2 regions of the Roseomonas sp. F4 genome follow, and region 1 is predicted to be linked to the other one. Evidence: riboswitches for the same ligand, from Rfam matches in the RefSeq annotation. Region 1 holds a riboswitch; the other holds the start of a gene.
What was found. A riboswitch is a leader RNA that binds a small molecule or an ion and turns the genes downstream of it on or off. The one in region 1 is predicted to bind cobalamin.
Positions count from the first base shown of each region.

Region 1 (4,462 bases):
CCACCAGCAGCCTCGGCTCCGCCGGCCACCTGGCCAGCATCGAGTTCAACCGCGTCACCGGCGCGAATATCGAGATCGTCGGCTATCGCGGCAGCGCCCCAGCCCTGACGGATGTGGCGGCGGGCAATGCGCAGCTCATGTTCGACCCGGTGCTGGCGACGCTGCCGATGGTGCGCGGCGGGCAGTTGCGCGGCCTGGCCATCGCCACCCCGAGCCGCACGCAACTGGCGCCGGAACTGCCGACGGCAGTGGAAGGTGGCCTCGCCGGCTTCGAATTCTATTCCTGGTATGGCGTCTGGGGCCCCCGCGCCATGCCGCGGGAGATCGCGGACCGCATCAATGCTGCCCTGGTATCCGGGTTGCGGGAGCCGGAGGTGGTGCAGCGCCTGACCGGCCTCGGCTTCGAGCCGGTGGCCGAGACGGTGGAGGAGGCGGAGCGCTTCATCGTCGCTGACGTAGCGCGCAATGCGGAACTGCTCCGCATCGCGAATTTCCAGCCGCAATAAGACCGTCATCCGGCGATGAATTGCTTTTAAAGTCTGATCTCGCATTGTGAGCAGACCGGGGCGTTTCGCCCCGGTCCGGGACGCGTTACAGCCCAGTCCAAGCAATCCGCACAAGGACCGTCCCAGCTCTTGGCCCGCTCCCCCCTGCCAATCCGCGTCCTCCCGCCGCCCTCACATCGGCGTGACTTCTCCACTGTCGGTCCCGCCAGCCGCATGCTAACCATGCGTGCAGGGAATGGCTTCCGCGCCAGAATGGCCGGCATGGATCCGGAGGAGACTCGCCATCGACGGGCTTCACGACACGCAGCTTGCGGTGGACGCGCATATCCACCCCATCCCTGTCTCCCAGCTGGTGACGGTTCTGGCACGCGACTGGCCTTCCGAACGGCTGACGCTCGGCGAGCTGATCCAGGCACTGGGCGCGCGTGGCTACGGGGTGCTGATCGTCCTGTTCGCCCTGCCCAATCTGCTGCCGATCTATATTCCCGGCCTCAGCCCGATCTTCGGCGTGCCGCTGCTGATCATCTGCGCCCAGCTCGCCTACGGGCTGCCGACGCCGAAGCTGCCCGCTCTGCTTACCCGCCGGTCGATGCGCCGTGCCGATCTGCGGCTGATCGCGGAAAAGGCGCTGCCCTGGCTGCAGCGGGTCGAACGCTATGTGAAGCCGCGCCCCTCCTGGCTGACCACCCGCGCCGGGGAACGTCTGATCGGCGCCTATGGAGTCTGGCTCGCCTCCATCGTCATCGTGCCGCTGCCGCTGACCAATGGCCCGCCTTCGCTCGCCTGCCTGATCATGGCGATCGGGCTGATGGAGGAGGATACGCGGACCATCGCCGCGGGCGCCGCCTTCGGCGTCTTCGCCACTTTCCTGGGCCTGTCCATCATCGGCAGCGTCGGCTGGATCCTGGTGGCGGGCTTCACCTGGCTGCTCGGCCTATTCTGACCCTTCGCACGGCATGCACGGCATGAGCCCGGATCAGTCGCATATGGCGGCGGAGTCCTCCGCGCCGATCTCGCGCATCGTGGCCGAGGTGGCCGCCGCCTTTCCGGGCGAGCGGATCAGCCTGGGCGAGATGGCGGAGGCTTTCGGCGACCGCGCCTTCGGCCTGCTGCTGTTGTTGCTGCTGCTGCCGGGCCTGTTGCCGGGCATGGCCAGCGTCTTCGGCACACCGCTGCTGATCCTCGGCGTGCAGATGGGCCTCGGCCTGCGGGTGCCGAAGCTGCCAGGCATCCTGGCGCGGCAGACCATCAAGCGGGCCGACCTGCTGCGGCTGGCTTCGGCCTCCTCCAAGGGGCTGGGGCGGATCGAGCGCTATGTGAAGCCGCGGCCGGGCTTCTTCACCTCGCCGCTCGGCGAACGCATCATCGGCTGGCTGACCGCCTATGTCGCCCTGATGCTGATCCTGCCCGGACCTGGCACCAACGGCCCGCCGGCCTTCGGCAATATCGTCATGGCGCTCGGCCTGATCGAGCATGACAGCAAGGTCACCGGCTGGGGCGTGGCACTGACCATCGCCGGCTGCCTCTTCGCCACCGTGGTGCTGGTGGTGCTCGGCTGGCTCGGCATCCAGGCGCTGGGCTGGATCTTCTGAAGGTGCCGATTGTGCCGCGCCTTCCACCGGTGGTAACTCCCCGTCATGCGCCGGTGGCCCGCAAGGGCTGAAACGGGAACGCGCGAAGGCCAGCCGGGGCAACCCGCCGGGCCACGTCCGCGGCTGCCCCCGCAACTGTAGGCGGAGACCCTGTCTCCCTGACGCCATTGGACCCCGCCGGGGTCTGAGAAGGCGGGGACAGGATCCGGATGGTGTTCCATCCGGGGCTCCGCGAGCCAGGAGACCGGCCGGCGCAGAGACGTCACGCGCGTGCCGGGCGGGGTGCACCGGCGCAACGGAGCGACAGGCCAGAGGCGAAGACTCGCCCCTGTCCGCTCGTCTCCGCCGGCGGCGACGACGCCAGCCGCCTGGAGGCCCGCCAAGGGCTGTCAGGCATGTCGTCCGATCGCACGGAGGAACCGATGCGAATGAAGTCCATGAACCGGGCCGCGCCCCTCGCGCTCGCCCTGCCCCTGCTGCTGTCGGCGCCGAGCCTGGCGCAGCAGGCCATCTCCGAAACCATCGTCACCGCGACCCGCATCCCGACGGAGGCGGAACGTGTGCCGGCCGCCATCACGGTGCTGACCCGCGCGGATATCGAGGAACGCGGCTACCAGACCCTGGCGGAAGCCATGGCCACCGTGCCCGGCATGAACATGGTTCAGGGTGGTGGACTCGGCCAGCAGGCCAGCGTCTTCATCCGCGGCACCGCCTCCCGCCACGTTCTCGTCCTGCTGGATGGCGTGCCGGTGAACGATCCCTCGGAGGCCAATGGCGCCTTCAACTTCGGCAATGAGCTGCTGGGGGATATCGAGCGCATCGAGGTGGTGCGCGGCCCCGGCTCCGCCCTTTATGGCTCCGGCGCCATTGGTGGCGTCATCAACCTGGTGACCCGGCGCGCGCCGGCCGGCGTGCCGGTGCAGGTCTTCGGCGACATCGCCGGCGGCAGCCAGGGCACGGCGCGCGGCGCGCTGGGCGCGGCGGGTTCGCTCGGCCAGTGGAACTACCTGGTGATGGGCCAGGGCCTGACCACCCAGGGCAGCGACGCCACGCCGCGCCGCTTCCGCGCCGACACCAAGGAGACCGAGGCCCTGCGCGCCGGCGCCGGCACCGCCCGCTTCGGCTGGGCCGATGGCACCAGCATGGTGGAGGGCCTGCTGCGCTGGCGGGAGAACCAGCTCGACCTCGACAACATCCCGAATGACGACCCGAATTACGAGGGCAATGACCGCCGCTGGTTCGGCCAGTTGCGGAGCGAGACAAGCCTGTTCGACGGTGTCTGGACCACCGGGCTGCGCGCCGCGGTGACGGAGGATCGCCGCCGCTACATCAACCTGCCGGATGCGCGCAGCAGCGCCAGCACGGACGACCTGTATCACGGCCAGCGCCAGACCCTGGACTGGGGCAACCGGGTGCGGCTCGGCGATGTAGGCCCTCTCTCCATGGCCGGCCTCGCCTTTGGCGTGACGCATGAGCGGGAGAGTGTGGACGCCACCTCTGGCTCCCCGGGTTTTCGGACCGTCACCGATGCGCGGGCCAACAGCACCGCGCTGCATGCGGGCGTGCAGGCGCGACTGGGGGAGCGGCTCGACCTGTCGGCCGGGCTACGGCAGGACCTGGCGGAGGATTACGACGGCTATCTGTCCTGGCGCACCGGCGCCGTGCTGGCGGTGCCGGAGGTAGCCTCCCGCCTCCGTCTCTCGGCCGGCACCGCCTATAAGGCGCCGTCGCTGTACCAGCGCTTCGGCCGCATCGGGACCTTCTTCCAGGGCAATCCGAATCTGGAGCCGGAAACCTCCTTCGCCTGGGAGGCCGGCATCGACACCGACCTGCCGATCTTCGGCCGGCGCGATGGCGCCACAGTCGGCGTCACCTATTTCAACACCCGCACCCGCGACCTGATCAACTTCAACCGGGCCTTTTCCAGCCTGGAGAACGTCGAGAAGGCCAGCAGCCAGGGCGTGGAGATGGAGTTGCGGCTGCGCCCGGCGCGCTGGCTGGAAACGCGGCTGGCCTGGACCATCACCGATGCGCGGGACGAGACCACCGACGCGCCGCTGGCCCGCCGGCCGCGCAATGTGGTTTCCGCCGGGGCGCGGCTGTCGCCGGTCGATCGCCTGGTGATCGCGCCGGAGGTGCTGTTCACCGGCCCGTCGCCGGACACCGCCTCCTATGACGACAACGGCAACTTCCTGTCGGGCGTGCGCTACAACAAATCTGGCACGGTGCTGAACCTGACGGCATCGTACCGCGTGACCCCGGCCATCACCGCTTATGCCGAGGGCCGCAACCTGGGCAACAGCCGTTGGGAACCGGCGAACGGCTTTGTCACGCCGGGCCGCAGCCTGCTGGTGGGCACGCGCT
Region 1 is NZ_JBSSHK010000001.1:671,985-676,446, reverse strand. Features, by position in the region: gene ACVFYP_RS03220 (Bug family tripartite tricarboxylate transporter substrate binding protein) at 1-506, shown strand, start outside; gene ACVFYP_RS03215 (exopolysaccharide biosynthesis protein) at 742-1,449, shown strand; gene ACVFYP_RS03210 (exopolysaccharide biosynthesis protein) at 1,472-2,098, shown strand; cobalamin riboswitch at 2,133-2,365, shown strand; gene ACVFYP_RS03205 (TonB-dependent receptor plug domain-containing protein) at 2,527-4,462, shown strand, end outside.

Region 2 (4,462 bases), on a different contig from region 1:
GGCGCAGTTCCCGCAACGGCACCAGGCGCAGGGCGGGCAGCACATCCCGCTCCACCTCCCAGGCCGCCGCGAGGCCCGCGAGGTCACTGTCGGTAAAACTGAGCACCGCCATCGGCGCGGGTGGCTGGCGGAGGTCAACGGGCTCCGTCTGCTCATCCAGCGTCGCGGTGGTGGTGTTCAGCAGGTGCATGGATTCAGACGGCGGCCAAAGCGTCGGCGACGGCGGCCGCGTCGAAGCCATGCAGGCCAAGCACCACCAGATGCCCCGTCCGCGCCTCGCCCGGCGCCCAAGGGCGGTCGAAGTGATGGCCGACGCGCTGGCCCACCGCCTGCACCAGCAGCCGCATCGGCTTGCCCTGCACCGCGCCGAACCCCTTGGCACGCAGCACCCCCGGCACGGCGCAGGCGGCGGCGACACGGCGGGCGAGTGCTGTGGCGTCCGTCACCTCTGGCAGCGGCAGGACCACGGAATCGAAATCCTCGTGATCGTGGTCCTCCTCATTGTCGTGATGCGTTCGGCGGGCCTCGATGTCCGATTCGGTGGCGAGGCCGAGGCCCAGCAGCAGCGCCGGCGCAATGCGACCTTCCCGCGCCTCCAGCACACCGATGGCGCGCGGCAGGGCGGCGGCCAGCGCGGCGCGGGCGCGGGCCAGCGCATCGGCGTCCAGCAGGTCCGCCTTGGTCAGCACGATCAGGTCGGCGCAGGCCACCTGGTCTTCGAACACCTCCTCGACCGGGTCGTCATGGTCGAGCGCCGGATCGGCCGCGCGCTGGGCGGCGAGCGCCGCCTCGTCATGCGCGACGCGGCCCTCCGCCAGTGCCGCGCCATCCACCACCGCGATCACGCCATCCACCGTGACGCGGCCCTTGATGGCGGGCCAGAGGAAGGCCTGCACCAGCGGCTTGGGCAGAGCGAGGCCCGAGGTCTCGATCAGGATGTGATCGGGGCGCGGCTCCCGCGCCAGCAGCTTGTCGAGCGTCGGCACGAAGTCATCGGCCACGGTGCAGCAGATGCAGCCATTGGCGAGTTCCACGATATCCGCCTCGGCGCAGGCGGCGATGCCGCAGCCGCGCAGGATCTCGGCATCCATGCCGATATCGCCAAATTCGTTGACGATGACGGCCAGGCGCCTGCCGCCCGGATTTTCCAGCAGATGCCGGATCAGCGTGGTTTTTCCGGCGCCGAGAAAGCCGGTGACGATGGTGCAGGGCACCTTCTGCAAACTGGTGCTCATGGGGCGGGCTCCGCGGGCGAAAAGTCGAAGGGGGGGATGCGGGCGATCATGTTGCGCTTCAGCAGATCGGGCCGCCCCTGCCAGGGCATCAGCCCATCCGCCGAGCCGCCGAGCAGGGCGGCGCCCTTTTGCAGGGCCTCCGGCGCGCTCTCGATGTCGAGCTGGCCGAAGACGTAGCTCCAGCCGCCTGGGCGGACGATGGCGGCGGCGGGGCCGCGCTTGCAGCTCGACAGGCATTTGACGGGCTGGACGCGGAAGAGACCGGGGGTGGAGGTGGCGGCCTCGGCCAGGGCGGCGCCGGCGCGCGGCGCATCGGCGGCGTCACCCTCCCGCTTGCAGGTGGTGCAGACGAAGATCACGACGTCGGGCGACACACAAAACCTCCTGCCCGGCGCGGCGCGCGGGCAAAAGGGGTGCGTGCGGCGCGCGCCAGCCGGCGCGCCCCTGCCAAAATGGCCATGCTCCGAGGCACCCCGCCCGGCGCGTCCTGTGTTCGAGGGCAGGTCTCCTGGCTCACGGATCGCCGCTGGGCATCGTCTTCCCGGGCTGGAGTCGCGTGACTCCGGGGCCCAGTGACAATTGATGCCTGCTCACCGTTCACAGTTGCGGGGGCAGCTTCGGCCTGGGGCGGGGAGGCCCCTTCCGAATTCCCTTTTCATCCCCCTTCCGGGGGAACCTTCGAACCCGCGCATCAAGCGTCGCGGGGCGGGCCGTGTCAATCGCAGCCGCATCGGGCATGCTGGGGGGGTGAAAACCCTGACCTTGATCCTGGGGGGCGCGCGGTCCGGCAAGAGCCGGCGCGCGGAGACGCTGGTGACAGCGCTGCCCCCGCCCTGGACTTACATCGCCACCGCCGAGGCTTTTGATGCCGAGATGGAAGCGCGAATCGCCGAACACCGCGCCCGTCGTGCGGAGGGTTGGGACACGCTGGACGCACCGCGCGACCTGCCGGCGGCGCTCGCCCGCGCCCGCCCGCCGGTGCTGGTGGATTGCCTGACGCTGTGGCTGTCCAACCTGATGCTGGCCGAGGCCGATCTGGCGGCCGCGCAATCCGCCTTGGAGTCGGCTTTGCTGGCCCGCACCGGCCCGGTGGTGCTGGTTTCGAACGAGGTGGGCTCGGGCATCGTGCCCGCCACCTCGCTCGGCCGGCGTTTCCGGGATGCGCAGGGCGTGCTGAATCAGCGCATGGCGGCGCTGGCGGATCATGTGGAACTGGTGGTGGCGGGTCTTCCGCTGCGGCTGAAATGAAGGAGCGCGGGCAATGAGCGACGACGAAGCCGCGCGCCACCGTGCCAAGATGGAAGCCCGCAAGGCGGTGCAGGATGCGGAAGTCGCCTCCAAGACCATCACCCAGAAGGGCCTGCTGATCGTCCACACCGGGCCGGGCAAGGGCAAGTCCACCGCCGCCTTCGGTCTGGCGCTGCGCATGCTGGGCACGGGCGGGCGCGTCGGCGTGGTGCAGTTCATCAAGGGCGCCTGGGAGACCGGGGAACGCGCCGCGCTGACGCAATTCGGCGACCGGGTGCGCTGGCACACGATGGGGGAAGGCTTCACCTGGGAAACCCAGGACCGCGCTCGCGACGTGGCGGCGGCGGCGCGGGCCTGGGAGATGGCGCGCGACATGCTGGCGGACCCCGCCATCGACCTGCTGCTGCTGGACGAGCTGAACATCGCGCTGCGCTACGACTATCTGCCGCTGGATGGGGTGTTGGCCGACCTCGCCGCGCGCCGCCCGCTGCTGCATGTGGTGGTCACCGGGCGCAACGCGAAGCCGGCGCTGATCGAGGCCGCCGATCTCGTCACCGAGATGGGCGCCCAGAAGCACCACTTTGCCGCAGGCGTTAAGGCGCAGAAGGGCATCGAATTCTGATGGCTCTGGCGTTGATGTTCCAGGGCACCGGCTCCGATGTCGGCAAGTCGCTGATCGTCGCCGGGCTGGCGCGCGCCTTCACGCGGCGCGGGCTGAGGGTGCGACCCTTCAAGCCGCAGAACATGAGCAACAACGCCGCCGTGACGGCCGATGGCGGGGAGATCGGGCGCGCCCAGGCCTTGCAGGCGCGCGCGGCCTGCGTCCAGCCCTCGGTGCATATGAACCCGGTGCTGCTGAAGCCGCAGAGCCTGGTGGGCGCGCAGATCATCGTCCAGGGGCGCGTGGTGGGACAGGCGCGGGCTGCGGAATACCAACGCCTGAAGCCCGGCTTCATGGCCGCCGTGCTGGACAGTTTTGGGCGGATGCGGGCCGAGGCGGATATCGTGCTGGTGGAGGGCGCGGGCAGCGCGGCGGAGGTCAATCTTCGCGCCAACGACATTGCCAATATGGGTTTCGCACGCGCCGCCGGCGTGCCGGTGGTGTTGATCGGCGATATCGACCGGGGTGGCGTCATCGCTAGCATTGTGGGGACGCATGCGGTGCTCGACGCCGAGGATGCCGCGATGATCGGCGGCTTCATCGTCAACCGTTTTCGGGGCGACCCTTCGTTGTTCGCGGACGGCATGGCGCTGATTGCGGCGCGCACCGGCTGGGCGGCGCTCGGGCTGGTGCCGCATTTGCCCGATGCCTCCAAGCTTCCCGCCGAGGATGCTCTGGCGCTGGACCATCCGCTGGCCCGCAAGCCCGGCGCGAAGCTGCGCATCGCCGTGCCCATCCTGCCCTCCATCGCCAATTTCGACGACCTCGATCCGCTGGTGGCGGAGCCAGAGGTGGAGGTGATCCGCGTGCGGCCAGGCCAAGCGCTGCCGGGCGACGCGCAGCTGGTGATTCTGCCCGGCTCCAAATCCACGCTTGCCGATCTGCGCGTGCTGCGGGCGGCGGGGTTAGATGTGGATATCGCGGCCCATCTGCGGCGGGGTGGGCATGTGCTTGGGCTCTGTGGCGGCTACCAGATGCTCGGGCGCAGCCTTGCCGATCCCGAGGGCGTGGAAGGCCCGCCGGGCAGCGCGCCGGGCCTGGGGTTGCTGGAGGTGGATACCATTTTGGCCGGCAACAAACGCCTGGTGCCGGTGCACGGCCAGAGCCACGACGGCGCGGCGCTCTCTGGCTACGAGATGCATATGGGCCGCACCGAAGGTCCCGCTTGCGCCCGGCCCTTTGCCACCCTGGCGGAAGGCGGCGCGGAGGGCGCGGTCTCGCCGGATGGGCGCGTGACAGGCACCTATATCCACGGCCTGTTCGGCGCCACGGCACAGCGCGCCGCCTGGCTCGCGCGCTTCGCCGCCGGCGCGCCACG
Region 2 is NZ_JBSSHK010000003.1:812,933-817,394, forward strand. Features, by position in the region: gene cobN (cobaltochelatase subunit CobN) at 1-190, opposite strand, end outside; gene cobW (cobalamin biosynthesis protein CobW) at 195-1,235, opposite strand; gene ACVFYP_RS16140 (DUF1636 family protein) at 1,232-1,609, opposite strand; cobalamin riboswitch at 1,717-1,930, opposite strand; gene cobU (bifunctional adenosylcobinamide kinase/adenosylcobinamide-phosphate guanylyltransferase) at 1,983-2,483, shown strand; gene cobO (cob(I)yrinic acid a,c-diamide adenosyltransferase) at 2,497-3,105, shown strand; gene ACVFYP_RS16155 (cobyric acid synthase) at 3,105-4,462, shown strand, end outside.
Region 2: linked by a shared signal. The riboswitch ahead of ACVFYP_RS16140 (DUF1636 family protein) and the one ahead of ACVFYP_RS03205 (TonB-dependent receptor plug domain-containing protein) in region 1 are both predicted to bind cobalamin.